Regions from separate parts of the Alicycliphilus denitrificans K601 genome, predicted to be linked through region 1. Evidence: riboswitches for the same ligand, from Rfam matches in the RefSeq annotation. Region 1 holds a riboswitch; the other holds the start of a gene.
The links. Region 1 has a riboswitch for thiamine pyrophosphate ahead of thiC (phosphomethylpyrimidine synthase ThiC). Riboswitches for the same ligand answer to the same signal wherever they lie in the genome.

Region 1 (15,471 bases):
GTTCATCGACGGCGACGAGACCACCTGCCCCGTGCTGGGCCAGGGCGATGCGGCGCAGGCCCTGCCCGTGATCCGCATCGTGGCGCCCGAGGGCAACTACGACTACCAGAACAAGTACTTCACCGACGTCACGCAGTACCACTGCCCGAGCGGCCTGCCGGAGGCCGAGGAGCGGGAGATCCGGCGCATCGTGGTTCAGGCCTACCGCACCCTGGGCTGCCGCGGCTGGGCGCGCGCCGACATCATGGTCCGTAAGAGCGACCGCAAGCCCTTTCTGCTGGAGATCAACACCTCTCCCGGCATGACCGGCCACTCGCTCGTGCCCATGTCGGCCAAGGCCAGCGGCATCAGCTACCCCGACCTGTGCCTGCGCATCCTGGCCAGCGCGTCGCTGGACGCATTGCAGGGGAAGTGACCACATGAACGCCACGCTGCCCACACCGCTGGACGTACGCCTCATGAACATGACCGCCACGGTCCTGTTCGTGGGCTGCGTCGTGGGCGTGCTGGTGGCGGGCGGCGCGTGGCTGCTGCGCCAGCCCGCGTTCGCGATCGGGCACATCGCCGTCGAGGGCGATCTGGTGCACACCAGCGCCCTGAGCCTGCGCGCCAACGTGGCGCCGCAGCTCGTGGGCAACTTCTTCACCGTGGACCTGGAGGCCGCGCGCCGCGCCTTCGAGCAGGTGCCCTGGGTGCGCAGCGCCCATGTGCGCCGCGAATTCCCGAGCGGCCTGCGCGTGCAGCTGCAGGAGCACGACGTGGCAGCCTACTGGGGCCCCGAGGGCAGCGCCACGCTGGTCGACAGCCAGGGCGAGGTCTTCGAGGCCGATGCCGACGACGTGGAGCAGGACGGCCTGCCGCGCCTGCTGGGCGCGCCCGGGCGGTCCGCCGAGATGCTGGACATGGTCCGGCGCCTGGCGCCCGTGCTGGAGCCGCTGGGCGCGGGCATCGACACGCTGGAGCTCACGGGCAACGGCGGCTGGCGCGTCGCCCTGGCCGGCGGCGCCGTGCTGGAGCTGGGCAGCGGCACGCAGGACCTGGTGCTCGACCGCGCGCGCCGCCTGGTGAGCACCTTGCCCGGCGTGGCCAGGCAGCAGGGGCGCGGCGTGGACGCGCTGGAATACGCCGACCTGCGCTATGCGGACGGCTACGCGCTGCGCTTGCGCGGGGTGACCACGGTGGCCACCGAGGCGCAGCGCGTGGCCGCCCAGCGCGAGGCGGAGCGCAAGGCGGCGGCGCGCGCGGCGGCACGCGCGCGCGCGGCAGCAAAGAACAACCGAGGGCAGGACTGAGAACTATGGCAAGAGAATACAAAGACGTGGTCGTGGGGCTGGACATCGGCACCGCCAAGGTCATGGCCGTGGTGGCCGAGGTGATGCCGGGCGGCGAGCTCAAGCTCGCCGGCCTGGGCGTGGCGCCCAGCAACGGCCTCAAGCGCGGCGTGGTGGTGAACATCGACGCCACGGTGCAGAGCATCCAGCAGGCCCTCAAGGAGGCCGAGCTGATGGCTGACTGCAAGATCCAGCGCGTCTACACCGGCATCACCGGCAGCCACATCCGCGGGCTCAACTCCAGCGGCATGGTGGCGGTGAAGGACAAGGAGGTCACGCCGGCCGACGTGGCGCGCGTGGTGGAGACGGCCAAGGCCATCAACATCTCCAGCGACCAGCGCCTGCTCTTGGTGGAGCCGCAGGAATTCGTGATCGACGGGCAGGACGTGAAGGAGCCCATCGGCATGAGCGGCATCCGCCTGGAGGCCAAGATCCACATCGTGACCGGCGCGCAGAGCGCGGCCGAGAACATCATCAAGTGCGTGCGCCGCTGCGGCCTGGAGGTCGAGCAGCTCATGCTCAACCCGCTGGCCAGCAGCCAGGCTGTGCTCACCGACGACGAGCGCGAGCTGGGCGTGGCCGTGGTCGACATCGGCGCGGGCACCACCGACGTGGCCATCTTCACCGGCGGCGCGATCCGCCACACGGCCGTGCTGCCGATCGCGGGCGACCTGATCACGAGCGACATCGCCATGGCGCTGCGCACGCCGACCAAGGACGCCGAGGACATCAAGGTGGAAAGCGGCTACGCCAAGCAGCTGCTGGCCGACCCCGAGGCGCAGGTGGAGGTGCCGGGCCTGGGCGACCGCAGCCCGCGCATGCTGAGCAAGCAGGCGCTGGCCGGCGTCATCGAGCCGCGCGTGGAAGAGATCTTCTCGCTGGTGCAGCAGGTGATCCGCGAGTCGGGCTACGAGGAGGTGCTGTCCTCGGGCATCGTGCTCACGGGCGGCAGCTCGGTCATGCCGGGCATGGTCGAGCTGGGCGAGGACATCTTCCTCAAGCCCGTGCGCCGCGGCCTGCCGAAGTATTCGAGCGCGCTGGCCGACATGATCGCCCAGCCGCGCGCGGCCACCGTCATGGGCCTGCTCGAAGAGGCGCGCCTGGCGCGGCTGCGCGGCTTCAAGGTGGCGGCCAAGAGCGGTTCGGTGAAGACCGCCTTCGGCCGCTTCAAGGACTTCATCGTGGGGAATTTCTGAGATGACGACGGCCCCACTGCTCTGGCTCGCGCGCGCCGGCCCGCCCCGCAGGAAGCGGGGGCGATGGCGAAGTACCGCTCCGCCCCCCGGCGGGACGACCCGTCACAGGACAGGAACACGCACAAACCTTTGGCAATTGCATATCACAACGGAAGTTTCAGGAGCAGCATCATGACCATCGAAATGATCGAGTCCGAAGAGTTCAACCAGGGCACGCAGATCAAGGTGATCGGTGTCGGCGGTGGCGGCGGCAACGCCGTCGCGCACATGATCGCGCGCAGCGTGCAGGGCGTGGAGTTCGTCTGCGCGAACACCGACTCCCAGGCGCTCTCGCGCAGCACGGCGCACCGCACCATCCAGCTGGGCAGCAACGGCCTGGGCGCCGGCAGCAAGCCCGACAAGGGCCGCGAGGCCGCCGAGGCCGCGCAGGAGGACATCCGCCAGGCCATTGCCGGTGCGCACATGCTGTTCATCACCGCCGGCATGGGTGGTGGCACGGGCACGGGCGCCGCGCCCGTGATCGCGCGCGTGGCCAAGGAGATGGGCATCCTCACCGTGGGCGTGGTCACCAAGCCCTTCGACTGGGAGGGCGGCCGCCGCATGAAGAACGCCGACGAGGGCCTGGCCGAGCTGGAGGCCAACGTCGATTCGCTGATCGTGGTGCTCAACGAGAAGCTGCTCGAAGTGCTGGGCGACGACATCACCCAGGACGAGGCCTTCGCTCACGCCAACGACGTGCTCAAGAACGCCGTGGGCGGCATCGCCGAGATCATCAACGAGTACGGCCAGGTGAACGTGGACTTCGAGGACGTGCGCACCGTGATGGGCGAACCCGGCAAGGCCATGATGGGCACGGCCACGGCCAGCGGCCCCGACCGTGCGCGCATCGCGGCCGAGCAGGCCATCGCCTGCCCGCTGCTCGAAGGCATCGACCTCTCGGGCGCCAAGGGCGTGCTGGTGCTGGTCACGGCCAGCAAGGGCAGCCTCAAGCTGTCCGAGTCGCGCCTGGCGATGAACACCATCAACGCCTACGCCTCGCCCGACGCGCACGTCATCTTCGGCGCCGCCTACGACGACAGCCTGGGCGACGACATCCGCGTGACGGTGGTGGCCACGGGCCTGTCGCGCCAGAACGCGCGCCGCCAGACCATGCAGGTGGTGCAGTCCCTGCGCACCGGCACCGACAACGTGGCCTACCAGATGCCCATGGCGGGCGCCGCCATGCCGGGCGGCGTGCTCGGCGGCGCGGCCCAGGCCGAGTACGGCAACATGCAGGTGCCCAGCGTCTGGCGCAGCACCCGCACGGCGGCCACGGCGCGCGTGGACGCGCTGTCCTCGGGCGGCATGGACGAGCTGGAGATCCCCGCGTTCCTGCGCAAGCAGGCGGATTGACCACGCGGCGGCAACGCCCGCGGCCCAGAAAAAAACCGGTGCCATGGCACCGGTTTTTTGTTGGGCGCACGGCCGCCGGCTCAATGCGGCGCGAAGGGCCTGAGCACCTCCCGGCTGATGATGAGCTTTTGGACCTCCGTCGCGCCTTCGTAGATGCGCAGCGAGCGGATGTCCCGGTAAAGGCGTTCGAGCGGATTGCCCACGGTCACGCCCTTGCCGCCGAACATTTGCAGCGCACGGTCTATCACCTGCTGCGCCGACTCGGTGGCTGCCATTTTTGCCATTGCCGTTTCCGCGGTGGATGCGCGCTTTTGCACGTCACGCACCCACGCGGCCCTGTAGGTGAGCAGGGCGCTCTGGTCTATGGCCGTGGCCATGTCCCCGAAGGCGGCCTGCGTCAGCTGGAAGTCCGCCAGCGTCTGCCCGAACATCCTGCGCCGGGTGGCGTGCTGCAGGCCTTCCTGCATCGCCCGGCGCGCAAAGCCGATGGCCGCGGCGGCAACCGAGGCACGGAAAATGTCGAGCGAGCGCATGGCCAGCTTGAACCCCTGGTCGGGTGGCCCCAGCATGCAGCTTCGAGGAACCCTGCAGTTCTCGAAGTGGAGCGAGGCCAGCGGGTGGGGCGAGATCACGCTGATGGAGTCGTCCACGCTCAGGCCCGCGGTACCGGCATCCACGATGAAGGCGGAAATGCCGCGTGAACCCGCGTCGGCCTGCGTGCGCGCGAACACGCAGTAGAAATCCGCGAGCCCTCCGTTGGAGATCCAGGTCTTGCTGCCGTTGAGCACGTAGCCGTCGCCATCGGCTTCGGCCCTGCACGACAGCGCGGCCACGTCCGAGCCGGCGTCGGGCTCGGACAGTGCGAACGCGCCGATCTTCGTGCCCCGGGCCACCGCCGGCAGATAGGCGGCCTTCTGTGCATCGCTGCCCGCAAGGGAGATGGTGCCGCTGCCCAGCCCCTGCATGGCGAATGCGAAGTCCGCCAGGGCATGGTGGCGTGCCAGGGTCTCCCGGATGATGCACAGGCTGCGGGAGTCCAGCTCGGCCGCCTGGCCGCCGAACTGGCCCTTGTCGCCCGCGACGACGCAGTACCGCAGCCAGCCGTCTTGCCCGAGCGCGGAAACCAGGGCTCGGCACGCGGCATGCAGATCGGTCTCGTCGATGTGCTGCAGGTGGTCCTGGCACCAGGCATCAAGCTCCACGGCGAGCCGGCGATGGCCATCGTCGAGAAATGGCCATTCGAGCCAGGCGGGGGAGCTCTGGGTGTGTTGGGTGGTCATCGTTCATTCCTTGCTTGCGAATTGCCTGAGCAGCGGCGTCCAGCCGGCCAGCGTGTCCTTCAGGAACGCCCCGAAGGCCGCAGAGTCCTTGAAGTCGGGCTTCAGGCCGAACTGGTCCGCGCAGCTTTGGAACTCGGCCGTCTGGATCGCCTTGTGGAAAGCGTCCTGCAGCTTCTTCACGATGGCCGCGTCCATTCTTGCGGGCCCCGCGATGCCCAGGATGCTGGGGGCGACGAGGTCGTACCCCAGCTCCTTGAGGGTCGGCGCATCGAAGCCCTTGATGCGCTCGCCGGTGAAGACCGACAGCAGGCGCAGGCGCCCGTCGCACACATACGGCACCCACTCCGCGGTCTGGGCCATGAAGTCGACGTCTCCGCGCATCAGCGCGGTGATCGCTTCCGGGCCGCTCTTGTAGGGGGCGTGGACCCACTGCGTGCCTGTCTTCTGCGCGAGCCGCTCCGTCGTCAGGTGCTGCGGCGTTCCAATGCCCGCCGTGCTGTAGGTCAGGGGCTTCTTGGCGCTCTGGGCCGCATTGATCAGATCGGCCATCGTCTTGTATGCCGAATCCGCCCGCACCAGGAGGCCGACCTGGTACTGCGCCACCATGGCGATGGGCGTGAGGTCTTTGGTGACGTCGTACTTGACGTTGGGCGAAAGCACCTGGTTGAGCACGCCCCCCGTGGAGAGCGACGCGATGCTGTAGCCGTCCGGCCGCTGCCGGGTGATGAAGCCGACCGAGAGCGACGAGCCGGCCCCGGGCTTGTTGTCCACCACCAGGGGCTGGCCCAGCTGCCTGCCGACGTCCAGTGCCAGGGCGCGGTTGCAGACGTCGGTGCCGCCGCCGGCTCCGTACCCTACGACGAGGGTGATGGGCGTCCTGGGATAGTCCTCCGCGGCGAAGGCCGGCAGAGCCAGTACGGTGGCGCACGCCAGTACGGCGGCGCGCTTGAGCATGGAGAGATGCATGGGGGCGTCTCCTGTTTCAGGGCTTCTTCGCCAGCGGGCAACTGGACTCGCTCAGCGGCACGAAGGCCTTGTCGGCAGGCACCGAGCCCATGACCTTGTAGTAGTCCCACGGGTATTTCGATTCGGCCGGCGTCTTGACCTGGAAGAGGTACATGTCGTGGACCATCATCCCGTCGGTGCGCAGCTTCCCGTTCTTGGCGAAGACGTCGTTCACGGGCAATTCACGCATCTTGGCCATGACCGCGCCGGCGTCCGTCGTGCCGGCCGCCTCGATGGCCTTGAGGTAATGCTTGACCGAGGAATAGACGCCCATCTGGCTCATGTTGGGCATGGCGTTCATCCTGGCGAAGTACTTCTTCGCGAATGCGCGCGTCTCGTCGTTCATGTCCCAGTAGAACGCTTCGGACAGCAGCATCCCTTGCGCGGTCTTCAGGCCCAGCGAGTGCACGTCGGTGATGTACATCAGCAGGCTGGCCAGCTTTTGCTTGCCGTCGGGCTTGATGCCGAACTCGCGCGCTGCCTTGATCGAGTTGACCAGGTCATTGCCGAAATTGGCGAGGCCCACGACGTCGGCCTTGCTGGACTGGGCCTGCACGACGGCGGACGAGAAGTCGGATGCGTTCAGCGGGTGCTTGGCCTCGCCGATGACCTTGCCGCCCACGGTTGCAATGGCCTGGGTCGTGGCCTTGACCACGTCCTGGCCGCCCGAGTAGTCGGCCGCGATGAAGAACCAGTTCTTGCCGAAGCGCTCGGCCGCCGCCTTGCCGACGGTGTTGGCCAGCGCATGGGAGTTGTATGCCCAATGGGCCACGGTGGGAGCGCACATGTCGCCCGTGATGCGGTCGCTGGCGGGGCCGCTCATCACCAGCACCTTGTTCTTTTCCTTGGCTACGTTGAGCACGGCCAGCGCGGCGGCGGAGCCGCTTGCCTCGTGGATGGCATCGACGCCGTTGTCGTACCACTCCCTGGCTTTCGATGCCGCCGAATCCGCCTTGCTCTGGTGGTCGAAATTCAGCAGCTCGATGGTGCGCCCGAGCACTTTGCCGCCATGCTCCTCGATCGCCATTTGCGCACCCGTGATGCTGCCCTTGCCCGTGACGGCGGAGTACACGCTGGACTGGTCCACGATGAGGCCGATGCGCACGGGCTGGCTGCCCTGCGCCTGGGCTGCCGTGCACAGCAGCGCGGCCGCGGCCGCGGCGCAATGGTGTCTGAATGACATGGTGTCGTCTCCTTCTCTCTTTGTGTGATGGATGGTTGGTTGGGGGGAAGCGATGGGCCGCTGCTGCCGGGCTTCACAGCCGGGCGGCGCTGATGGTCAGGCCGCCGTCGATGTGCAGCGTCTGCCCGGTCATGTAGCCCGCCAGCGGATGCAGCAGGAAGCCGATGGCATGGGCGATTTCCTCCGGTTCCGCTATGCGCTGCAGCGGCACCGCGGCCAGCAGGGCGCGGGTCTGCTCGGCGCCGGGCGGGCTGGCCTGCTTGAACAGCTCCGTGGCCACCGGGCCGGGCGCGATGACGTTGACGGTGATGTTGTGCGGGGCCAGCTCCAGCGCCCAGGTCCGGCTCATCCCGATCAGGGCCGCTTTGGTTGCGCTGTACGCGGTGCGATTGGGTTTGCCCAGGGCCGCGCGCGAAGAGATGTTCACCACGCGGCCCGCGCCGGCCTGCCGCATGCCGGGCATCAGGGCCTGCAGGCAGACCAGCGCGGCGTTGACGTTCAGGGCCATGGCCTCGTTCATGTCGGCGACCCGCGTGTCGGCGATGCTGGTGGTGTGGGCGATGGCGGCGTTGTTGACCAGGGCGTAGAAACCTCCCTCCCGGGCCAGGCCTTCGACGACCTGGCGCGCGGCTTCCAGGTCCGCCAGGTCGCATTGCACGAACCGCTCGTCCGGGCGCGCATCGCCAGGGGCATGGCGCGCCAGGCCGACGACCTGGTAGCCGGCATCGGCCAGATGGCGCATGGCGGCACGGCCAATGCCGCGGCTGGCGCCCGTGACGAGGACGCGCCGGGTGGTTTGCTGGGGTGTCGGACTCATTTCGATGCCTCCTGTGCGAGCAGCGATTGGGCGAGCTCACGGAGCTCGTTGCGTTTGACCTTCGTGCCGTTGGGCCCCGTGGTGCAGGGGAAGGCATCGACGGCGAAGATGCGGATCGGCACCTTGTAGCGGGCGATCTGCTGCTGCAGCAGGGCCTTGACGGCGCTTTCGTCCATGGTCTCCCCGGCGTCCGGAATCACGAAGGCGACGGGCCGGGAGCTGCCCGCCGCATTCACGGCGACGACCTGGCAGGCACTGGCGCCGCTGGCGTTGAGGACGGCCTCTTCGATCTCGGCAGGGTTGACCAGAAAACCACCGATGCGCAGCACGTCGCCCAGCCGCGACACATGGGTGAAGCCTCCGTCGCCGTTCACGTAGCCCAGGTCGCCCGAGCGCAGAAAACCATCGTCGGTGAATGCCTGTGCCGTCGCCTCCGGATTGCCCAGGTACTCCCGCATCATGTGGGGGCCGCGGAACTCCAGCTCGCCCGGCTCCATGGGCGCGGCCAGCGCCCCGGTCTCCACCAGGCGGGCGCGCACCTCGGCGCCCGCAGTGATGGGGAAGCCGCCCGCCTGGGAGCGCCGCTCCAGCGGCGCGGCCGGGTCCTGGTGGGCGAACAGCGCCAGGATTTCGCTCATGCCGAAGCAGCCCACCATGGGAATGCCCAGTTGCTGCGCCTTGGCGGGCAGATCATCGAGCCCGGGGACGAAGTTGGCGTGCCCGAAGAAGCGCAGCGCCCTGGGGCGCCAGTCCGCGGGCAGGGGCGCGATCATCTTGTCCACCATGTCGTTGGTACCGAACATGTGGGTGATGGCCTGCTGCCGCAGCGCGTCGGCGGCCTGCGCGGGATGGAAGGCCTCGTGCATCGCCAGCCTGGCCCCGGCCGCGAGCGTCGCCATGGTCGCGCAGTAGCCGAACGCGCCGCACATGGGCAGCGCCAGCAAGGTGGCGCTGCCGCCATCGACGGCAAAGCCGGCAGCTGCGTCCTGGGAGTGCAGCGCGACGTTGGATTGGCTGTGGACGATCAGCTTGGGCATGCTGGTCGTTCCCGACGAAGACAGGATGATGCAGGCGCTGCGGGCCAGCGTGGCTGGGTCGCCGTCCGAGGCCATGGGCGCCGCGGCCAGGGCTTCCCACCGGATCCAGCCGGGCGCGCGATGAGGGGCCGTCGGCATCTGCTGCGCCAGCGCAGGCCAGCCGGGGGCATCGGCATCCCCCGCATGCACCGACGCATCGATGATCAGCTGCAGGGAGCCGGCATGCTGCTGCCATACCCGGGCAAGGCTGTTGCCCTCCGGAAAGCCGGCGCCGTCGCCCGGCGGGGCGTTGCCGGCCAGCGCGTGGGCGTTGGCGATGCCGCGGTCGAATGCCAGGGCCTTGCATTTCGACCGGTCGATGAAACTGACCAGTTCCTTGACCCCCAGCTTGAGGTTGAGGCTCAGGGTCGCCACTCCCAGCGAGGCGCAGGCCAGATGCAGGATGAGCCAGCGCGGCGTGTTGGGCAGCCAGATGCCCAGCACGTCTCCCGCCCGCAGCCCCTGCCCGTGCAGGCCGCCGGCCATGTGCGCCACCTGTTCGCGCAGCTGGGCGTAGGTGAGCGTCTGGTGTTCGAAGGTCAGGGCGATCGCGTCGGCAGGAGCGAGCGCGAGCATGCCGCCCAGGGTGGCGGGGCGCGCGGCGGCGGTTTCTTGCGCACCCGGAATCATGGAGGCCATGGGGTCGGCCCTCACACCGTGGCAACCGGCGTCACCGGGGACCCTACCGCGCCGGGGAGCCGCAAGGCAGGGGCCGTCAGCATGAAGCGGTAGCGGCCGGCCTGCTCCAGCCATTGCGCCAGTTCGTGCAGGTACCACAGCTCGCCGAACGGCATGCCGAGCTTGAACAGGCACAGCTCATGCAGCGGCAGGAAGGCGCAGGAGCCGTCCACGGGGCGGCCCGGAACGGACTCGATGCCGTAGTTGTCCGCCACCAGGCTGGCGATGTGGCTGTCGATGATCCACTGCTGCAGTTCCGGGTCGCGTCCGTCGAGCACCGCGCAGACGGTCTCCGCCATGTCGGCGCGGGGCTGCCCGTTGCACCCGATGAGGGCGTCGGAAAAGCCGGTGTACAGCGCGACGATGTCGCCCTTTTCCACCTCGATGCCGTCCTGCTCCAGCACGCGCTTGAGCATGCTGCCGGACACGAGGGTGTGGCCGTCACCGAAATGCTTGCGCAGATTGACCAATACGCCCCGGCCCTGGATGGCCTGCTCGGCCAGGCGCTCCACGCCCAGTGCCTTGGCGCGCGACTGGCCATCCATGCCGGGCAGGTCCTTGGGGGCCAGGATGTCTATGCCCGCCTGGAAGCCGTTGTAGTAGACCAGTTCGTCGATGCCGTCGCCATTGACGTCGAAATGGCTGCCGACATGCGACAGGGCGTCCCACTGGGTCGAGTACTGCAGGTAGATTTGCGCGTAGTCGTCGCTGATCACGTCGGTGTAGTTCGGGTTCTCCTGGGAGAGCGCAAAATTCATCCCGGGGCCTTGCGGGCGCGTGGATGGCTTGATGACGGGAGGATGGCGGCGTGGGTTGAGGGCGTTGCCGCCGGGGAGGTTCAGCGGCAGGCTCAGGCAGAACCGCTGCCCGGTCTGGATTTCCAGCGCGGCTTGTTTCACCTTTTCGGCGTCCAGGTAGTTCAGGCGACCGTATTGGTCGTCCGGGCCGAAGTCTCCCCAGTTCGATTGGGGCGGGCGCCGTGTCCAGCGGGGCGTCCTTCCATCCCCGACGACGGGCGGTATGTGGGGTGCGTGTACGGGCCGGTAAGTGCTCATCTCATGTTCCTGTGGAAGCGGGCTGACGGGCGCACTATGGGCCGGGGGGGAGAGGGATGGCAAAGTTGGATGGGCAGGATGTTCACGATATGAACTCGGGGTTTCCCGGAGCGCAGAGTCCTGCCCGTCTGGTGGCCGTGCTGCGGTTGATCGCCGGCCACCATGTACAGGGCCTGGCCATCAACGAGCTGGCGCAGCTGGCCGGGCTCAACAGGACGACGGCACGGCGGCTGCTGATGGTGCTCACGCAATCGGGGTTTGCCGCGAAGGACGAGAGCAGCGGCCGCTACCGGCTGGGCGTGGAGGCCATGTTCACGGGCATGTCCGCCATGACGAAACCCCCCATCTTCGAGGCCTGCCGTCCCGTCATGGAGCGCATTGCCCGCCGCACCGGCCATTCGGTATTCCTCATCGTGCGCATTGGCGACTTTGCGCATTGCTTGCACGTGGAGGCGGGCGATCACCCGCTGCATGCACACAGCCTGATGACGGGCCAGATTCGCTTGCTGGGCCAGGGCACGGCCAGCCTGGCCCTTGCGGCCACCTTGCGCGACAGGGAGCTGAAGCAGATTTACGAGCGCCGCTGCCTCGACTACGAGGCCGCGGGCATCACGCAGGACCGCCTGTGGCAGATGGTGGCGTTCACGCGCAAGCTACAGCATTCGGAGAGCGAGAACCTTTTGACGACGGGCGCCGTGGGCATCGGCGTCGCCATCCGGGTCCAGGCCGACCACGTCGCCGCCATCAGCGTAGCGACCCATGCGTCGAGAATGACGGACGGGCACAAGGAAGCCGTCTTCCGGGTTCTGGAGGAAGAGCTGCAGACGCCGGCGATACGCTTATTCAGATACTGAGCAGCAGGCGTAGGACCTGCCAACTAAAATCTCTCTTCTATGCTCCAGCAACGCACCATCAAGACCCTGACCCGCGCCGTTGGCGTGGGGCTGCACAGCGGCCAGCGGGTCGAGTTGACGCTGCGCCCGGCCCAGCCGGACACGGGTATCGTGTTCCGCCGCGTGGACCTGCCCGAGCCGGTGGACATCCCCATCACCGCGACGGCCGTGGTCGATACGCGCATGGCCTCCACCATCGGCGCGGGCGGTGCCAAGGTGCACACGGTGGAGCACCTCATGTCGGCCTGCGCCGGCCTGGGGCTGGACAACCTGTATATCGACATCACGGCCGAGGAAGTGCCCATCCTTGACGGCTCCTCGGCGTCCTTCGTGTTCCTGCTGCAGAGCGCGGGCGTCGAGCTGCAGAACGTCCCCAAGCGCTTCATCCGCGTCACGCGCCCCGTCGAGGTGCGCGAGGGCGAAGGGCACAACCTCAAGTGGGCGCGCCTGGAGCCCTACCACGGCTTCAAGCTGCGCTTCGAGATCGACTTCGCTCACCCCGCCGTCGATTCCACGGGGCAGAGCGTGGAGTTCGACCTTGGGAGCGGCAACTACGCGCGCGACATCGCCCGCGCGCGTACCTTCGGCTTCACCAAGGACGTGGAGATGCTGCGCACCAGTGGCCTGGCGCTGGGCGGAGGGCTGGACAACGCCATCGTCATGGACGACTACAAGGTGCTCAACGCCGACGGCCTGCGCTACGACGACGAGTTTGCCAAGCACAAGATCCTGGACGCCATGGGCGACCTGTACCTCGTGGGCAAGCCGCTGCTGGCGGCCTACAGCGCCTTCCGCTCGGGCCACGGCATGAACAACCAGCTGCTGCGCGCGTTGCTGGCCCAGCCTGACGCCTGGGAGGTCGTGAGCTTCGACAACGAGCGCCAGGCGCCCACGGGCTTCGCCCAGCCGGCGCGCGCCTGGTAGCGGGCCGCCATGCTGCTCTTTCGCTGGGCCGTCATGCTGCTGCTGCTCGTGGCGGCCGTGTCGTTCGCCTTCTTCGCGGCCACGGGCCAGCAGCGCTACAAGCGCTTCGGGCTCGTGACCGTCAAGTGGACCGTCATCGCGGCGGCCATGTTCTTCCTGGTGCTGATCCTCGAACGCGTGCTCTAGGGCCTGATTGCCGCAGATCAAGTCAAGTCGCCTATACTTTGCCCTGCTCCGGGGTGCACGTAATGGCGTGCTGAGATGGCGGACCACGACCGCCAGAACCGCGAACTTGATCTGGTTAGTACCAGCGTAAGAAGAGCTGCAGTGGGATGGGGGGTCGCGCGTGCCGTGGTGCATGCGCGCCGGCCGTCCTGCCGATTGCGGAGCATTCCATCCAGAACCTTTGAGGAATGCCCGCCATGAACGCCCCCGATTCGTTTTCCCAGCTGCTGGCCCGCACGCGCGAGCCTTTTCCCGCCTCGGCCAAGTCCTTCATCACCGGCAGCCGCCCTGACCTGCGCGTGCCGGTGCGCGACATTCGCCTGACCAACGGCGAGGTGGTGAGCGTCTACGACACCTCGGGCCCCTACACCGATCCCGCCGCCACGATCGACGTGCGGCGCGGCCTGCAGAGCGTGCGCGGCGCCTGGATCGAGGAGCGCGGCGACAGCGAGGTTTACGAAGGCCGCAAGCCGGTGGCGCTCGACGATGGGCAAAGGAGCGAGGACGCCGCCCGACTGGCGGCCCTGCGCCTGGAGGCCGCCGCCCTGCAGCGCCAGCCGCGCCGCGCCAAGGCCGGGGCCAACGTCACGCAGATGCACTACGCGCGCCGCGGCATCGTCACGCCCGAGATGGAGTACGTGGCGCTGCGCGAGAATGGCAGGCGCGAGTGGATGGCGCAATACCTGCAGGACGCCGCCCGCGAGAAGCGCCTGGCCGGCAACCCGCTGGGCGCCAGCATCCCCCAGGTCATCACCCCCGAGTTCGTGCGCGACGAGGTGGCGCGCGGCCGCGCCATCATCCCGGCCAACATCAACCACCCCGAGGTGGAGCCCATGGCCATCGGGCGCAACTTCCTCGTGAAGATCAACGCCAACATCGGCAACTCGGCCGTCACCTCCAGCATCGAGGAAGAGGTGGAAAAGCTCGTCTGGGCCATCCGCTGGGGCGCCGACAACGTGATGGACCTGTCCACCGGCAAGAACATCCACACCACGCGCGACTGGATCGTGCGCAACTCGCCCGTGCCCATCGGCACCGTGCCGATCTACCAGGCGCTGGAAAAAGTGGGCGGCATCGCCGAGGACCTCACCTGGGAAATCTTCCGCGACACCCTGGTCGAGCAGGCCGAGCAGGGCGTGGACTACTTCACCATCCACGCGGGCGTGCGCCTGGCCTACATCCACCTCACGGCGGCGCGGCGCACCGGCATCGTCTCGCGCGGCGGCTCCATCATGGCCAAGTGGTGTATGGCGCACCACAAGGAGAGCTTCCTCTACGAGCACTTCGAGGACATCTGCGACATCATGAAGCAGTACGACGTGGCCTTCAGCCTGGGCGACGGCCTGCGCCCCGGCTGCGCGTCCGATGCCAACGACGAGGCCCAGTTCGCCGAGCTGCACACGCTGGGCGAACTGACCCAGGTGGCCTGGAAGCACGACGTGCAGACCATGATCGAAGGCCCCGGCCACGTGCCCATGCACATGATCCAGGCCAACATGACCGAGCAGCTCAAGACCTGCCACGAGGCGCCGTTCTACACCCTCGGCCCCCTGACCATCGACATCGCGCCCGGCTACGACCACATCGCCTCGGCCATCGGCGCCGCCATGATCGGCTGGATGGGCACGGCCATGCTGTGCTACGTGACGCCCAAGGAGCACCTGGGCCTGCCCGACCGCGACGATGTGAAGCAAGGCATCATCGCCTACAAGATCGCCGCGCACGCCGCCGACGTCGCCAAGGGCCACCCGGGCGCGCGCGCGCGCGACGACGCGCTCAGCCAGGCGCGCTTCGACTTCCGCTGGCAGGACCAGTTCAACCTGGGCCTGGACCCCGAGACCGCGCAGGAGTACCACGACGAGACCCTGCCCAAGGACGCGGCCAAGGTGGCGCATTTCTGCTCCATGTGCGGGCCGAAGTTCTGCTCCATGAAGATCACGCAGGAGGTGCGCGAATTCGCCCAGCAGGGCCTGCAGGAAAAAGCCGCGGAGTTCAACCGCGCGGGTGGCGAGCTCTACGTGCCCATCCATCCGGTCCGGGGCTGACATGACGGCGCTCAGGCGCCGCGCGTGATCACCACTTCCAGGTAGGCGCCGGGCACCAGCAGCGCCCGTGCGCTGCCGCGGTTGAAGCGCTCCAGCAGCGCGAGGATGTCGCGCGCCAGCAGTTCCTGCCGGTCCGGCGCCAGCGCCGTGAATGCGCGGTGCACCGGCCCGTAGCAGGCGCGGAACACCTCCAGCCAGTGGCGCGGCGACTCGTAGCGGAACATGAAGTCGCGCGGCGTGGCCCGCACCTGCTGGCCCGGGAACAGCTCGCGCAACCCCTGCGGCGTGCCCCAGCGCACCGGCGGCCGCAGGCCGGCCGGCGGCGGCATGTGCTGGCCGACGGTCTTCAGCAGCAGCCCGACGAAGCCGTC
Region 2 (15,471 bases), 980 kb from region 1:
GCACATCGCCGCCGTCGTGACCGAGCGCTACCAGGACCTGGACGAGCTGTTCGACATCGGCCCGATCGACCTGCACATGAGCGGCTGCATCAACAGCTGCGGCCACCACCACAGCGGCCACATCGGCATCCTGGGCGTGGACAAGGACGGCAAGGAGTGGTACCAGATCACGCTCGGCGGCGCGGACGGCTCCCAGCTCTCCGGCCCCGCGATCGGCGGCAAGGTGGTCGGCCCCTCGTTCACCGCGGCCGAGGTGCCCGACGTGATCGAGGCGCTGCTGGACACCTTCCGCAGCCTGCGCCAGAGCGGCGAGCTGTTCATCGACACGCTGCGCCGCGTCGGCCACGACCCGTTCAAGCAGGCGGCCAACGCGGCGCGCCACCCCAAGGTCGAGGAAGCCCAGGCGCTGTGACCAAAACGATGCCCACGGAGAAGAATGCTATGAAAATCATTGCTGCCGACGCAGTACCAGAAAGCGCTGGAGCCGAAAAAACCCTGCAGATCCCCAACGATGCCGAGCTGGCCGAGCTGGTCGCCAGCGGCGCGCTGGAGGGCGTGCAGCGCGTGGAGCTGCAGTTCCCCAAGTTCACCGACGGCCGCGCCTACAGCCAGGCGCTGCTGCTGCGCCGGCGCTACAGGTTTGCGGGCGACATCCGCGCCACGGGCGACGTGCTGATCGACCAGCTCGTGCACATGCACCGCAGCGGCTTCACCAGCGCCGTGCTGGCCCCGGGCGTCAATGCCGATGCCGCGCAGCGCCAGTTCGACCGCTACAGCGCCTTCTACCAGGGCGACGTGCTGGAGCCCCGCCCCCTGTTCGCACGGGAGGCCGCATGAGCACCCTGGACCTCGCACGCATCAACGCCGAACTGGGCCGCGACGCGCCCGGCCTCGTGAAATGGGCCCTGGGCCTGAACCAGGCGCCCATAGTCACCACCAACTTCCGCCCGTTCGAGGCGGTGATCCTGCACCTGGTCACGCGGGTACAGCCCGACGTCCCGGTCATCTGGATGGACAACGGCTACAACACCGAGGCCACCTACCGCTACGCCGACGAGGTGACCCGGCTGCTCGGGCTCAACCTGCGCATCTACCTGCCGCTGCGCTCGCGCGCGCACCGCGAGGCGGTGGATGGTCCTGTGCCCGCGCTTCATGAGCCGCGCCACGCCGCCTTCACCGAGGAGGTGAAGCTCGAACCCTTCGCCCGCGCGCTGCGTGAGACCGCACCCAAGGTCTGGTTCACCGCGCTGCGCGCCACCGACAGCGCCGTGCGCGCGCAGATGGACCCGGTGAGCATCAACCCCGACGGCCTCATCAAGGTCGCGCCGCTGCTGCACTGGACGTCCAGGGACCTGCACCAGTACTGCGAGGCCCACGGCCTGCCCAACAACTTCGACTACGTGGACCCGACCAAGGGCGAGGAACAGCGCGAATGCGGCCTGCACCTGGCCCACTGAAGAAAAACGATAGCTGCCAGCGCAGGCCCCACGAACGCTTCAGCCCGATTTGATTGGAAAGACAAATGAACGCCCGAGTTGACACCTCCGTGCTCACGCACCTGAGCAACCAGCACCTGGACGCGCTGGAGGAAGAAACCATCTTCATCCTGCGCGAAGTGGCCGCCGCCTTCGAGCGCCCCGCGCTGCTGTTCTCCGGCGGCAAGGACTCGCTGGTCATGCTCCGGTGCGCCGAAAAGGCCTTCATGGATTCGAAAGGCCCCTCCGGCAGCCGGGGCCGCATCCCCTACCCGCTCTTGATGATCGACACCGGCCACAACTTCCCCGAGGTGACCGACTTCCGCGACCAGCGCGCCAGGGAGCTCGGCGCCGAGCTCATCGTGCGCAGCGTCGAAGACTCCATGGCGCGCGGCACGGTGCGCCTGGCGCACCCGGGCGAGAGCCGCAACGTGCACCAGTCGGTCACGCTGCTCGAAGCCATCGAGGAATTCCGCTTCGACGCGCTGATCGGCGGCGCGCGCCGCGACGAGGAAAAGGCCCGGGCCAAGGAGCGCATCTTCTCCCACCGCGACGGCTTCGGCCAATGGCAACCCAAGGCCCAGCGGCCCGAGCTCTGGACGCTGTTCAACACCCGCATCGCCCCGGGCGAGCACTTCCGCGTGTTCCCGATCAGCAACTGGACCGAGCTGGACGTGTGGCAGTACATCGACCGCGAGGCGATCGCCCTGCCCAGCCTCTACTACGCGCACCAGCGCCAGGTGGTAGAGCGCCGGGGCCTGCTGGTGCCCGTCACGCCGCTCACCCCGCCCAAGGACGGCGAGCGGGTCGAGACCCGCACCGTGCGCTTTCGCACCGTGGGCGACATCACCTGCACCTGCCCGGTGGAAAGCCCCGCCGCCAGCGCCGCCGAGATCGTGATCGAGACCCTGGCCGCCGAGGTCAGCGAACGCGGCGCCACGCGCATGGACGACAAGACCTCCGACGCCTCGATGGAAAAGCGTAAGAAAGACGGGTACTTCTGATGACTACCAATTTAATAGCTGATACCGCAACAGCGGCGGGCGCCGCAGCCAGGAACGACCATGTTTCCGCGCTGAAGTTCATCACTTGCGGCAGCGTGGACGACGGCAAGAGCACGCTGATCGGCCGCCTGCTCGTGGACAGCCGCGCCGTGCTGCAGGACCACTTGGCGGGCGTGCAGCGCGGCGGCGAGGTGGACCTGGCGCTGCTCACCGACGGCCTCTCGGCCGAGCGCGAGCAAGGCATCACCATCGACGTGGCCTACCGCTACTTCGCCACCGAGGCGCGCAAGTTCATCATCGGCGACGCGCCCGGCCACGAGCAGTACACGCGCAACATGGTCACCGCCGCCTCGCAGGCCGACGCCGCCGTGGTGCTGGTGGACGCGACCAAGCTCGACTGGCAGAACCCCCGGCTCGCGCTGCTGCCGCAGACGCGCCGCCACAGCCTGCTCGTGCACCTGCTGCGCGTGCATTCGCTGGTGTTCGCCGTGAACAAGCTCGACGCCGTGGCCGACCCGGCCCTGGCGTTCGCGCACATCCGCGCCGCGCTGCAGCAATTCGCGCAGGATGCGGGCATCACCGTGGCCGCCACCGTGCCCGTCTCGGCCCTCAAGGGCTGGAACGTGGTCGACGCCCGGCCGGGCTGGTGCGGCTACGAGGGCAGCAGCCTGCTGCAGATCCTGGAGCTGCTGCCCCATACCCCGGCCGACGCGCACCTGCCGCTGGCCTTCCCGGTGCAGTGGGTGGAGAAGTTCTCCTCGTCCTCCGACACGCGCCAGGGCCGGCGCGTGTTCTGGGGCCGCGTGGCCGCGGGCGGCGCCCGGGTGGGCGCGCAGGTACAGGTCTTCCCCAGCGGCCAGCGCGCCGCCATCGCTCAGGTGCTGGACCACGCGCGCCGCCCCGGCGGCATCCAGGCGGGCGGCAGCGCCGGCATCGTGCTGGACCGCGAGGTGGACGTCTCGCGCGGCGACTGGATCGTCGCCGCGCCCACGCCCGCCGCCCAGGCCGCGGAAGACGATTTCGACACCCCGGCGGAGCAGCCCAGCTGGCCCGGCCGGCGCGAGCTCGGCGCCACCGTCGCCTGGATGGACGACGAACCCCTGGTCGCCGGCCGCGTGTACTGGGCGCTGCACGGCCACCGCTGGGTCAAGGCCAAGCTGCGCCGCGTGGTGCACCGCCTGGACATCCACACCCTGGCCGAGCAGGACGCCACGCAGCTCGAACCCAACGCCATCGGCCACGTGGAACTGCTGCTGCAGGAGAGCGTGCCCGCTGCGCCGTTCGAGAAAGCGCGCGTGCTCGGCTCCATGATCCTGGTCGACACCGCAAGCCACAAGACGGCCGGCGCCGTGCTGGTGCGGACCTAGGGCGCCGCCCGTTCCGCATTGAGCAACATCAAGGTTTCCGCGCCACAGCCATGGTCGCCCCGCCGTCCGGGACGGCCATGGCCCTAGAATTACGGGTTACACCCAATACCGATACCACAGAAATCCCATGACCCACGTTGTTGTCGAAAACTGCATCAAGTGCAAATACACCGATTGCGTGGATGTATGCCCCGTGGACTGCTTCCGCGAAGGCCCGAACATGCTCGTCATCGACCCCGACGAGTGCATCGACTGCGCCGTTTGCGTGCCCGAATGCCCGGCCAACGCCATCTTTGCCGAAGAAGACCTGCCCAGCGACCAGCTCGCCTTCATCAAGATCAACGCCGAGCTGACGCCCAAGTTCAAGAGCATCACCAAGCGCAAGGCCGCCCTGCCCGACGCCGACGAGTGGAACGGCACGCCCGGCAAGCTGAAGGACCTGGAGCGCTGATCCTGCCCCCGGCCATGCAAGCGCCCTCGGCCCCCGCACCGGCGCAGGCCGATGCCGTGGTGATCGGCGCGGGCCCGGTGGGCCTGTTCCAGGTGTTCCAGCTCGGGCTGCAGGGCATCGCAGCGCACCTCGTCGACGCCCTGCCCCACGTGGGCGGCCAGTGCGCCGAGCTCTATCCCGACAAGCCCATCTACGACATCCCCGGCGTTCCCGTGTGCTCGGGCCGCGAACTGGTTGCGCTGCTGCAGCGGCAGATGGCGCCGTTCGCGCCCGCATGCCACCTGGGCCAGCAGGTCGAGACGCTGGCCGCGCAGGACGATGGCCGATTCCTGCTGCAGACCACCGCCGGCACCCGGCTGCTGGCGAAGAGCGTCTTCATCGCCGCCGGCGTGGGCGCCTTCGTGCCGCGCACCATCAAGGTGGACGGCATCGCCGCTCTGGCGGGCGGCCAGGTGCTCTACCACCCCACGGATACCGGCGTCGCCAACGCCCGCCACGTGGTCGTGCATGGCGGCGACGAGGCCGCCGTGCAGGCTGCCATCGCCTGCGCGCCGCTGGCCGCCAGCGTCACGCTGCTGCATCGCCGCGACGTCTTCCAGGCCGAGCCCGCACTGCTGGCCGAGCTGCAGACGCTGCGCGAGGGCGGGCGCATCCGCGTCGCCATAGGCCAGATCACGGGCGTGCAGGCCGCGCCGGACGGCCGCCTGCAGGCCCTCGTGCTGCAACTGCCCGACGGCTCGCAGCAACACCTGCCGCTCGACCTGCTGCTGGCCTACCTGGGCATCTCCCCGCGCCTGGGGCCGGTCGCCGGCTGGGGCTTGGCCATGGAGCGCAAGCAGATTGCCGTGGACACGGCCACGTTCGCCACCAGCGTGCCCGGCATCTACGCCGTGGGCGACGTCAACGGCTACCCCGGCAAACGCAAGCTCATCCTGTGCGGCTTCCACGAGGCCACGCTGGCCGCCTTCGCCGAGGCGGAGCGGCAGGCAGGCCACAGGCTGCCGCTGGAGTACACGACCAGCAGCGAGCGGCTGCACGCGCGCCTGGGCGTGGGCGCATGAACACCCTCGCCACCTCCCGCAACGAAGCCCTGGCCCCGCTGCCGGCCGGGCAGCGCGTGTTCCGCTGGCACGACCATGCATCGCTCTGGTTCAGCCTGGGCGTGGGGCTGCTGGTCATGCAGGTGGGCGCCTACCTGATGCCTGCCCTGGGTACGCAGCAGGCGCTCCTGGCCGTCGTGGTCGGCTCCGTCATCGGCGCGGGGCTGCTGGGCTGGGTGGCAAAAATAGGCTGCGACAGCGGCTTGGCCAGCGCGGGGCTGATGCACGCCGTCTACGGTCGGCGCTTCGCGGGTCTGCCCATCGTGCTCAACATCGTGCAGCTCGTGGGCTGGGGCACGTTCGAGCTCGTGGTGATGCGCGACGCCACCGTGGCCATAGGCCGGCAGTCCGGCATGCTCGCCGCCGGCGCATGGCCCGTGGCCGCCACGCTGCTGTGGGGCGGCGTGGTGCTGCTGCTCATCAGCGGCTCCATGGTGCAGCTGGTGCGCCGCGTCATCGCGCGCGTGGCGCTGCCGCTCGTCGTGCTGTCGCTGCTGTGGCTGTCCTGGCAGTTCATCGCCATGGCGCAGGCCCAGGGCCTGGCCCAGATCTGGCAGCGCCGCGGCAACGGCGGCATGGGCGTGATGCCGGCGCTCGACCTCGTGATCGCCATGCCCATCTCGTGGCTGCCGCTCGTGGCTGACTACGCACGCCACGGCGTGAGCGGCGCGGACGCCCTGCGCGGCAGCTGGATCGGCTACGCGCTGGCCAACATCTGGTGCTATTGCCTGGGCGTGCTGGTGGCGCTGGTGCTGCCCAGCCAGGACCTGGTGACCGCCCTGCTGCTGGCCCAGGGCGGGCTGCTGGCGCTGTCGCTGATCCTCATCGACGAGGTGGACAACGCCTACGGCGACATGTACTCCGGTGCCGTCTCGGCGCACAGCCTGCGCCCGCGCTGGAGCGTGCGCCGCTGGGGCCTGGGCCTGGCCGCGCTGTGCACCGCGCTGGCCCTGGTGCTGCCCATGCACAGCCTGGAGCCGTTCCTGCTGCTGCTCAGCTCGGTCTTCGTGCCGCTGTTCGGCGTGATCCTGGGGCGCCTGGCCTTCGGCGTTCCGGCGCACGCGGCGCTGCAGCGCGCCGCCGGCGTGCACGGGCTGCCCGTGGCGCTGTGGCTGGCTGGCATCGCCTGCTACCACCTGCTGCCGCGCGCGCTGCCGGCCCTGGGCGCGGCGCTGCCCACGCTGGCGCTGTGCTTCGCGCTGGCCTACCTCACGCGCCCGCGCGGCTGAGCTCGTCGCCACGCAGGCGGAACTTCGGGCGCGCGGAGGGCTCTCCCAAGGCATTCCCCCGTTCACCCATCAAGGAGCCGCCGCCCGTGTCCTTCGCACCGTCCCGCCTCGCCCGCACCCTCTCCACCGCCACGGCCGCCCTCGCGCTGGCCGCGCCGCTGCTGGCCCCGGCCACGGCCGGGGCGCGCGAATTCGTCAGCATCAAGAGCAACGCAGTCAACGTGCGGGCGCAGCCCACCACGCGCTCGGACACGCGCTGGGAGCTGGGCCGGGGCTACCCCCTGCAGGTCGAGCAGCGCCGGGGCCAGTGGCTCAAGGTGCGCGACTTCGAGGAATCGCTCGGCTGGGTGTTCGCCCCGCTCACCAGCAAGACGCCGCACCGCGTGGTGACCGCGCCCAGCGCCCGCCTGCGCGCCGGCCCGGGCACGCAGCACAAGATCGTGGGCACGCTGCAGCAGCACGAAGTGGTGCGCAGCCTGGGCCAATCCGGCGCCTGGGCAAAGGTGCAGCGCGACGGCGGCCAGAAGGGCTGGGTGGCCAAGCGCCTCACCTGGGGCTGGTAGAGCCTGCGGCTCAGCCCTCCAGGATGCGCTGGGGCTGCGGCGCGTAGCCGTGGTTCAGCGGCCCGTGGCCGTGGCCCGTGCGCACGTCGGCACCCGCGGCGATCGCGCCCAGGATGTAGGCGCGCGCCTCCTCCACAGCCCGCACCAGGGGCAGGCCCAGCGCCAGGTGCGCAGCGATGGCGGACGACAGCGTGCAACCCGTGCCATGGCCGTTGTGCGTGGCGATGCGCGCAGAGGCCAGGCGGTGGCGCTCGCCCCCGGGCAGCGCCAGCAGGTCCACCACGCGCTCGCCCGGCAGGTGCCCGCCCTTGAGCAGCGCGGCGCGCGCGCCCAGGGCCAGCAGGTCGCCGGCGGCCGCACCCAGCTCGTCCTCACCCGTGATCGGGCGGCCCAGCAGCCAGCCGGCCTCGTCCAGGTTGGGCGTGACCACCGCGGCCAGCGGGAACAGCTCGCGCACCAGCGTGCCCACGGTTTCCTCGGCAATGAGCCTGTCGCCGCTGGTGGCCACCATCACCGGGTCCAGCACCACGCTGGGCAGGCGGTGGCGGCGGATGGCCTCGGCCACCACCTGCACCACCTCGGGCGCGTGCAGCATGCCGATCTTCACGGCATCGACGCCTATGTCCTCGACCACCGCGTCGATCTGCGCGCGCAGGATGTCGGTGGGCACACCGTGGATGGCGCGCACGCCCTGGGTGTTCTGCGCCGTGATGGCGGTGATCGCCGTCATGCCATAGCAGCCCAGCGCGCAGAAGGTCTTGAGATCGGCCTGTATGCCCGCGCCCCCGCCGCTGTCGGAGCCCGCGATGGACAGCACGCGCGCATAGCGCCGGGTGGAAGTAGGTGTTTCTTGCGTCATGACAAAAATTATCGACCGTAAGGACACTACCGCTGTGCTGTAATTGCCGCCACGGACGAAACAGGGGTGTCCCCGCCATGTCGGCGGGCGACTGAGAAATACCCTTCACACCCGATCCAGGTCATGCTGGCGTGGGGAGTTTCCAGCACCGGTGCCCAGCCCCGTTTTGTCCTCCATACAGGACTTGAACGACGATGCTTGCGCACCCATCCCTCCGATCCCCCTCCTTCATCACCATCCTCGGCGCCGGCCTGATGGGCCGGCTGCTGGCCGTGGCGCTCGCGCGCCAGGGCCACAAGGTCGAGGTACACGAGGCCGGTAGCCGCGACGGCGCCACCAGCGCCGCCCACGTGGCCGCCGCCATGGTGGCGCCGCTGGCCGAGTCCATCGTGGCCGAGCCGGGCGTGGTGCGCATGGGCCAGCATTCCCTGGCGCGCTGGCCCGGGCTGCTGGCCCAGCTGGTGCAGCCCGTGTACTTCCAGCACAACGGCACGCTGATCGTCTGGCACCGCCAGGACGCGCCCGAGGCCGCGCGCCTGCGCCAGAAGTTCGAGCAGACCCAGGGCGCCGTTCCCCAGCTTCCGCACATGCAGCCGCTGGACGCCGCCGCGCTGGCCGAGCGCGAGCCGGCCCTGGCCGGGCGCTTCAGCCAGGGCCTGTACCTGCCCGGCGAGGGCCAGCTGGACAACCGCCAGCTCCTGGACGCCCTGGCCGCCACCATGGACGCGCTGGGCGTCGCGACGCACTGGCACAGCGCGCGCGCGCCGCAGGACTTCGCCCCCGGCGCCGCCGGCCAGCCCGACTGGCTGCTGGACTGCCGCGGCCTGGGCGCGCGCGAACAGTGGCAGGACCTGCGCGGCGTGCGCGGCGAGGTGGTCCGCCTGCACGCGCCGGACGTCACGCTGCAGCGCCCCACGCGCCTAGTGCATCCGCGCTACTCCATCTACCTGGCGCCCAAGGAGGACCACCGCTTCGTCATCGGCGCGACCGAGATCGAGTCCGAGGACCTCTCGCCCGCCAGCGTGCGCTCCACGCTGGAGCTGCTCAGCGCCGCCTACGCCGTGCACCCGGGCTTCGCCGAGGCGCGCATCACCGAGCTGACCACCCAGTGCCGCCCCACCCTGCCCGACAACCTGCCCGCCATCCGCATGCCGCGCGAGCGCGTGCTGCAGGTCAACGGCCTGTACCGCCACGGCTTCATGATCGCCCCGGCCATGCTGGACGTGGTCATGCAGCTGCTGGGCGAGGGACAATCGGCGCTGGCCCCCGATTTCGAACTCGCGCTGCAAGGCGGCGCCGCAACCGCTGCATGAACATCCTCATCAACCAGAACCCCGTGGAGCTGCCCGACGGCGCCAGCGTGGCCGACGCCGTGGCCAGCCTCGACCCCACGCCCCCGTTCGCCGTAGCCGTCAACCTGCAGTTCGTGCCGCGCGCGGCCTACGCCACGCACCTGCTGCAGGCCGGCGACAGCGTGGAAATCATTGCCCCGGTCACCGGCGGCTGAAAGCGACCAGACACCATGAACACTCCCAACGACGACGCCCTGGTGCTGTACGGCCAGCGCTTCGAAAGCCGGCTGCTGCTGGGCACGGCCCGCTACCCCTCGCCCGCCGCGCTGCAGGCCGCCGTGCAGCGCGCGCGCCCGGCCATGCTCACGGCGGCGCTGCGCCGCCAGGGCAGCATCGAGCAGGGCAAGAGCTTCTGGGCCATGCTCAAGGAACTGCAGGTGCCGGTGCTGCCCAACACCGCCGGCTGCCACAGCGTGCAGGAGGCCATCACCACCTCCCACATGGCGCGCGAGGTGTTCGACACCCCCTGGATCAAGCTGGAGGTGATCGGCGACGACTACACGCTGCAGCCCGACACGCTGAACCTGGTGCAGGCAGCCGAGCAGCTCGTGCGCGACGGCTTCTACGTGCTGCCCTACTGCACCGAGGACCTGGTGCTGTGCCAGCGCCTGGTGGACGTGGGCTGCCAGGCCATCATGCCCTGGGCCGCGCCCATAGGCACGGGGCGCGGCCCCGTCAATCCCTACGCCATGCAGACGCTGCGCCAGCGTCTGGACGTGCCCATGCTGGTGGACGCGGGCCTGGGCCTGCCCTCGCACGCCTGCCAGGTCATGGAGTGGGGCTTCGACGGCGTGCTGCTGAACACCGCCGTGGCCCAGGCCGCCGACCCCGTGCGCATGGCCGGCGCCTTTGCCGACGCCGTGGCCGCGGGCCGCGCCGCCCACCTGGCCGGCGCCATGCAGCCGCGGGAATCGGCCCAGCCCAGCACCCCCGTGCTGGGCACGCCGTTCTGGCACCACGCGCAGGAAGCCTGAATGCACGAAAGCCATGAGGCCATGGTGCAGGCCATCGTGCACCACCACGGCGCCGCCTACGCGGACTTCCCGGCGCAGCCCGTGCCCGCCACCGCAACGGACGAGCCCGTATACCGCGCGGCCCTGGCCGCCTGCAGCGCGCTGGGCTTCATCGCCCACGACGCCGGCTGCCTGGCCCGCGCCTGGGCCGCGCAGACGCGGCGCCTGGGATCCTTCGACGCCGCCCGCTGGCCTGACGACCCCGCGGACTTCGGCTTGCAGCCGCGCCCCCATGCCCGGCCCTTCGCGCCCTGCCCGCAGCAGCTAGGCCTGTACGCCGTGCTGCCCGATGCCGCCTGGGTCGGCCGCATGGCGCGCGCCGGCGTGCCCACGGTGCAGCTGCGCTACAAGTCGCAGGACGGCGCCGCCATCGCGCGCGAGGTGCAGGCCGCCGTGCAGGCCGTGCGGGGCACGCCGGCACTGCTGTTCATCAACGACCATTGGCGCGCGGCCATCGACGCCGGCGCCTACGGCGTGCACCTGGGGCAGGAAGACCTGGACGCGCTGGGCCCCGACGACCTGCGCGCCATCCGCGAGGCCGGGCTGCGCCTGGGCGTGAGCACCCATGGCTACGCCGAGATGGTGCGCGCCGATGCCGCCAGCCCCAGCTACATCGCCATGGGCGCGGTCTTCCCGACCACGCTCAAGAAAATGGCCACCGTGCCCCAGGGCGTGGCGCGGCTGGTGGCCTATGCGCGGCTGATGCGCGGCTACCCGCAGGTGGCCATAGGCGGCATTGGCCTGGAACAGTTCCCCCAGGTGCTCGCCACCGGCGTGGGCTCGATCGCCGTGGTGCGCGCCCTGGTCAATGCCGACGAGCCGGAAGCCTCTGCCGCACGGCTGATGCGCGCGATGCAGGCATAGCCGCTGCTGCTCAGTACCGGCGGTTTTCCATGCGCTCCAGTTCGAAGCGCAGTTCCAGCTTGTCGTCGTCCATGGCGAACCCCACGGACTGGCCGTGCGCCGGCGCAGCGGCGCCGGCCTCCGGCTGGTGGTCGCGCAGCGTGAATTGCGCGGGCTCCGACAGGTCGACGTCGAGCATGTCCTCCACGGACGGCTGCTTTGCCAGCACGTCGTAGCCCGACGGCATCAGCGACAAGTCGCCCACGATGGAGTCGAGCGAGCGCGGGACCGCGGCCGCAGGGCCCAGGGGCGTCGTGCGCGCGCGCGGCGGCGGCGCGCCGCGCAGGTGCGCGGGCGTGGTCTGGGCGATGGCCAGCAACAGCAGCAGATCGTCGAAGGCGGCCAGATCGAACCGCTGCGCGTCCCGCCCATCGCCGCGGCGGAACAGGAATCCGTCAAGCACCCCCAGCACCTCGGGCGAAGACCACAGCGCCTCGATCTGCGCCAGCGCCTCCGGGTAGTCCTCCAGCGCATGCCCGCTTTCATGCCATTGCGTGTACCGCGGGACCTGCACGTTGAAGCGTTCCTGGAACTGCCTGCGCAGTTGCTCGAAGCTGTCCGTGCGCCCCAGCATCTGGAAAAGGCGCAGCAGTTCGAGGTACACGGCCGGCATCGCGTCACCCTGCTCGGCGATGTGGCTGCGCAGCACCTGTATCGCCTGCTCGTGCTCGCCGATGGAAATGAAGAACTCCGCCTGCTGCTGGATGTCGAACAGCCCCTCGGGCTGGATGGCCTGCTGCCGCGGCGCAGCCAGCCGGGCGGCAGGCTCCGGCGCGGCCGTTTGCGCCGGGGCCGGGGGAATGGTGTCGGGCGCATCGGACGGGCCCGGGCCGGCCTCTTGCAGTTCCTCAGGTGGCACCGAGCTGGGATGCCAGGTGTCAGCCGCCTCGGGCTCGACCTGCCAGCGGACCTTGCCATCGGGCCCTTCGGAGACCACGGCGCCGTCCTTGAGCCCCTCGCTCAGCGCCACGGAGTTGTGCCATGCCTGGAGCGCCTCGCGCCGCGTGCGCCGCAGCAGCCAGGCGATCGCGGCCAGGGCCAGCACCAGCGCGCCCCCCAGCGCGTAGACCACGCCGGCCGAAAAGCTCTGTGACTGCAACTGTTCGAGCTGCTGGCGCAGCCCGCTCGCCTCCGCGCGCCCGGCGTCCGCCTGCCTGCGGTGCGCCGCCGCATCGGCCTCCAGCCTGCCCAGGCGCTCCATGGACTGCCGCAGGTCGGCGGGGGAGCTGTTGAGCACCTTCCACAGCGCCGCGAATTCTGCGCGCCGGGCCTCGTCGGGGGTGGAGAGCAAGAGCGGTTCCTCGCGCGACAGGCGCAGCTCCAGGGGGGCGTCGAGCCACAGGTCCAGCGGCTCCACGATGAGGCGCGCGGCCGCGGTCGGCACAGGCGCCGGCACCGTGGCCCGCGCGCGCGGCCGCGCCGGCTTGTCGGCCGCCTGGCCCGCGGACGCACCAGCCTGGGGCTTCTCGCGGCGGACGAGGGATTGCACGGCGGCAGCGCCCGCGGCGGCCGGTGTACGCGGGCCCGCCGCAGCCGCAACCGCATTTGCAGGGCGCGCGGCGAAGGTGCCCGGGTCGGCCGTGCCCAGCCGACCGATGTCCAGGGGGCCCTGCGTGTTCGCGGCGCCAGCGGCCGGCAGGTCGGCCAGGAAGGTGTAGGTGCGCGTCACGCGGCCTTCGCACCCTGCCGCGATGGTGACGGTGAGCACGGGCTCGTCGGCCACCATGGTGGCCTGCACGCGCACCATAGGGATGACCCCGCCCTCGACAGGCGTGACGCGGACGCGTGAGTCCGCAATGCTTGTCGTGCCTGAAACCAGGTGCGCCGAGATGCACGAGGACGCCAGATCCTTGCCCGGATCGGGCCGCACCTCGAACCCGAGGTCGATCGCCGACCCGAGCACCACTGCGCCGCGGCTCGCCCCCAGCGAAAGCGCCGCCACGCCAGAGGCCGCGACGCACAGGCAGGCGCCCACGAGTACATTGCGCATAATCACAATCGTTTCAAGATGTTTAACAATTTTGACACAAGCCTCGTGCTACCTCATTGCCGTCTGATAATTTGATCATGAATGCGGCATTCACTTCGATAGGCATCGTCGGCACGGGCGCAATGGGCCGCGGTATCGCGCAGATAGCGGCCCAGGCCGGCAGCACGGTGTATCTTTTTGACACAAAACCCGGCGCGGTCGATGCGGCGCGGACGCATCTCCATGGGCAGTGGCAGCGCCTGGCGGACAAGGGGCGCATCGATGCGACCCAGGTGCCCGTCTTGCTGGAGCGGCTCGTGCGCGCCGCCTCGCTGCACGACCTGGCGGCCTGCGAACTGGTGGTGGAGGCCATCGCCGAGCGCCTGGACGCCAAGCGGGAGTTGCTGCTCGAACTCGAATACATCGTCGCGCCCGGGGCAGTGCTGGCCAGCAACACCTCGTCGCTGTCGATCACGGCGCTGGCGGCGCCGCTCACGCACCCGCAGCGCGTGGCGGGCTTTCACTTCTTCAACCCCGTGCCGCTCATGAAGGTGGTGGAAGTGGTGGCCGGGCTGCGCACCGAGGCCGTGGTCTGCGCGCGCCTGGCGCAGTACGCCCGCGCCATGGGCCATACGCCCGTGATGGCGCAGGACACGCCGGGCTTCATCGTGAACCACGCGGGCCGGGGTTTCGGCACGGAGGCCCTGCGCATCGTGAGCGAGGGCGTGGCCGACTTCGCCACGGTGGACCGCATCCTGCGCGACCAGGCGGGCTTCAAGCTCGGGCCGTTCGAGCTCATGGACCTGACCGCCCTGGACGTGACGCACCCGGCGATGGAGTCCATCTACCACCAGTATTACGAAGAGCCGCGCTTTCGCCCCAGCCCGATCACTGCGCAGCGTCTGGCCGCGGGCCTGCTGGGCCGCAAGACGGGCGAAGGCTTCTACCGCTACGTGGACGGCGCGGCCCAGGTGCCGGCCGAGCCGCCCGCGCCCCGGCCGGCAAGCCTTCCGCCGGTCTGGGTGTCCCCGCGCGCGGCGCGGCGCGCCGAGCTGTACCAGCTGCTCAAGAGCCTGGGCGCCACCATAGAGACTGGCGCCACGCCCTCGGCGGGTGCGCTGATCCTGGTGGCGCCGCTGGGCTTCGACGTGACCACGGTGGCCGTGGTCGAACGCCTGGACCCCACGCGCACTGTCGGCATCGACATGCTGATCGACGACGCGGCCACGCGCCGCCGCGTGCTGGCCACCAACCCCGCCACGCGCGAGGACATGCGCGATGCGGCGCACGCGCTGTTCGCGAGCGACGGCAAGGCCGTGAGCGTGATCCGCGACAGCGGCGGCTTCGTCACGCAGCGCGTGGTGGCCACCATCGTCAACATCGCGGCCGACATCTGCCAGCAGCGCATCTGCAGCCCGCAGGACCTGGAGACCGCCGTGACCCTGGGCCTGGGCTACCCGCTGGGCCCGCTGGCCATGGGCGACCGCTGGGGGCCGACCAACATCCTCGAAGTGCTGTTCAACATGCAGACCGTCTATGGCGACGCGCGCTACCGCCCCAGCCCCTGGCTGCGCCGCCGCGGCGCCATAGGCCTGAGCCTGACGCACGAAGAACCCTGACCCGACCGCCATGACCGCAGAACTGCAAAGCACCAGCCACGGCCAGACCTTGGTCCTGACCCTGCGCGCGCCCCAGGCCCGCAATGCGCTGGACGGCGCCATCTGCGCCGCCGGCATCGAGGCCCTGAGCGTGGCCGAGCGCAGCGAAGAGGTGCGCTGCGTGGTCATCACCGGCGCGGACGGCGTCTTCAGCGCCGAGACCAGCCTGGAGCGCCTGCAGGCCAGGCGCCAGCAGCCGGCCCAGGCGCAGGCCCAGGGCGTGGAGCTGCTGCACCACTGGGTGGAGGCCGTGCGCACCCATCCCAAGCCTGTGATCGCCGCCGTGGAGGGCATGGCCGAGGGAGCCGGCTTCTCGCTGGCGCTGGCCTGCGACCTTGTCGTGGCGGCACGCAACGCGGCGTTCGCCATGGGCGGCGCCCGGCTGGGCCTGTCCCCCGCCGGCGGCGCGAGCTGGAACCTGCCGCGGAGCCTTCCGCACCAGATGGCCAGCGAGATCCTGCTGTGCGGCGAGCACATCGCGGCGCCGCGTCTGCACGCCCTCGGCCTGGTCAACCACCTGGCCGAGCC

Region 2: another riboswitch for thiamine pyrophosphate. It lies ahead of thiO (glycine oxidase ThiO); the one in region 1 lies ahead of thiC (phosphomethylpyrimidine synthase ThiC).

The regions. Positions count from the first base shown of each region.
Region 1 is NC_015422.1:4,213,238-4,228,708, reverse strand. Features, by position in the region: gene ALIDE2_RS20110 (D-alanine--D-alanine ligase) at 1-415, shown strand, start outside; gene ALIDE2_RS20105 (cell division protein FtsQ/DivIB) at 420-1,292, shown strand; gene ftsA (cell division protein FtsA) at 1,298-2,527, shown strand; gene ftsZ (cell division protein FtsZ) at 2,699-3,919, shown strand; gene ALIDE2_RS20090 (acyl-CoA dehydrogenase family protein) at 4,000-5,199, opposite strand; gene ALIDE2_RS20085 (tripartite tricarboxylate transporter substrate binding protein) at 5,203-6,165, opposite strand; gene ALIDE2_RS20080 (ABC transporter substrate-binding protein) at 6,182-7,387, opposite strand; gene ALIDE2_RS20075 (SDR family oxidoreductase) at 7,461-8,204, opposite strand; gene ALIDE2_RS20070 (AMP-binding protein) at 8,201-9,919, opposite strand; gene ALIDE2_RS20065 (cyclase family protein) at 9,931-11,013, opposite strand; gene ALIDE2_RS20060 (IclR family transcriptional regulator) at 11,103-11,867, shown strand; gene lpxC (UDP-3-O-acyl-N-acetylglucosamine deacetylase) at 11,907-12,830, shown strand; gene ALIDE2_RS25310 (hypothetical protein) at 12,840-13,016, shown strand; TPP riboswitch at 13,056-13,166, shown strand; gene thiC (phosphomethylpyrimidine synthase ThiC) at 13,253-15,100, shown strand; gene ALIDE2_RS20045 (class I SAM-dependent methyltransferase) at 15,112-15,471, opposite strand, start outside.
Region 2 is NC_015422.1:3,236,786-3,252,256, forward strand. Features, by position in the region: gene ALIDE2_RS15360 (nitrite/sulfite reductase) at 1-412, shown strand, start outside; gene ALIDE2_RS15365 (DUF934 domain-containing protein) at 442-837, shown strand; gene ALIDE2_RS15370 (phosphoadenosine phosphosulfate reductase domain-containing protein) at 834-1,457, shown strand; gene cysD (sulfate adenylyltransferase subunit CysD) at 1,523-2,479, shown strand; gene ALIDE2_RS15380 (sulfate adenylyltransferase subunit 1) at 2,479-3,846, shown strand; gene fdxA (ferredoxin FdxA) at 3,974-4,297, shown strand; gene ALIDE2_RS15390 (NAD(P)/FAD-dependent oxidoreductase) at 4,312-5,358, shown strand; gene ALIDE2_RS15395 (purine-cytosine permease family protein) at 5,355-6,626, shown strand; gene ALIDE2_RS15400 (SH3 domain-containing protein) at 6,713-7,189, shown strand; gene thiD (bifunctional hydroxymethylpyrimidine kinase/phosphomethylpyrimidine kinase) at 7,200-8,048, opposite strand; TPP riboswitch at 8,101-8,203, shown strand; gene thiO (glycine oxidase ThiO) at 8,243-9,361, shown strand; gene thiS (sulfur carrier protein ThiS) at 9,358-9,555, shown strand; gene ALIDE2_RS15420 (thiazole synthase) at 9,571-10,374, shown strand; gene ALIDE2_RS15425 (thiamine phosphate synthase) at 10,375-11,277, shown strand; gene ALIDE2_RS15430 (type IV pilus assembly protein FimV) at 11,288-13,306, opposite strand; gene ALIDE2_RS15435 (3-hydroxyacyl-CoA dehydrogenase) at 13,384-14,904, shown strand; gene ALIDE2_RS15440 (oxepin-CoA hydrolase, alternative type) at 14,915-15,471, shown strand, end outside.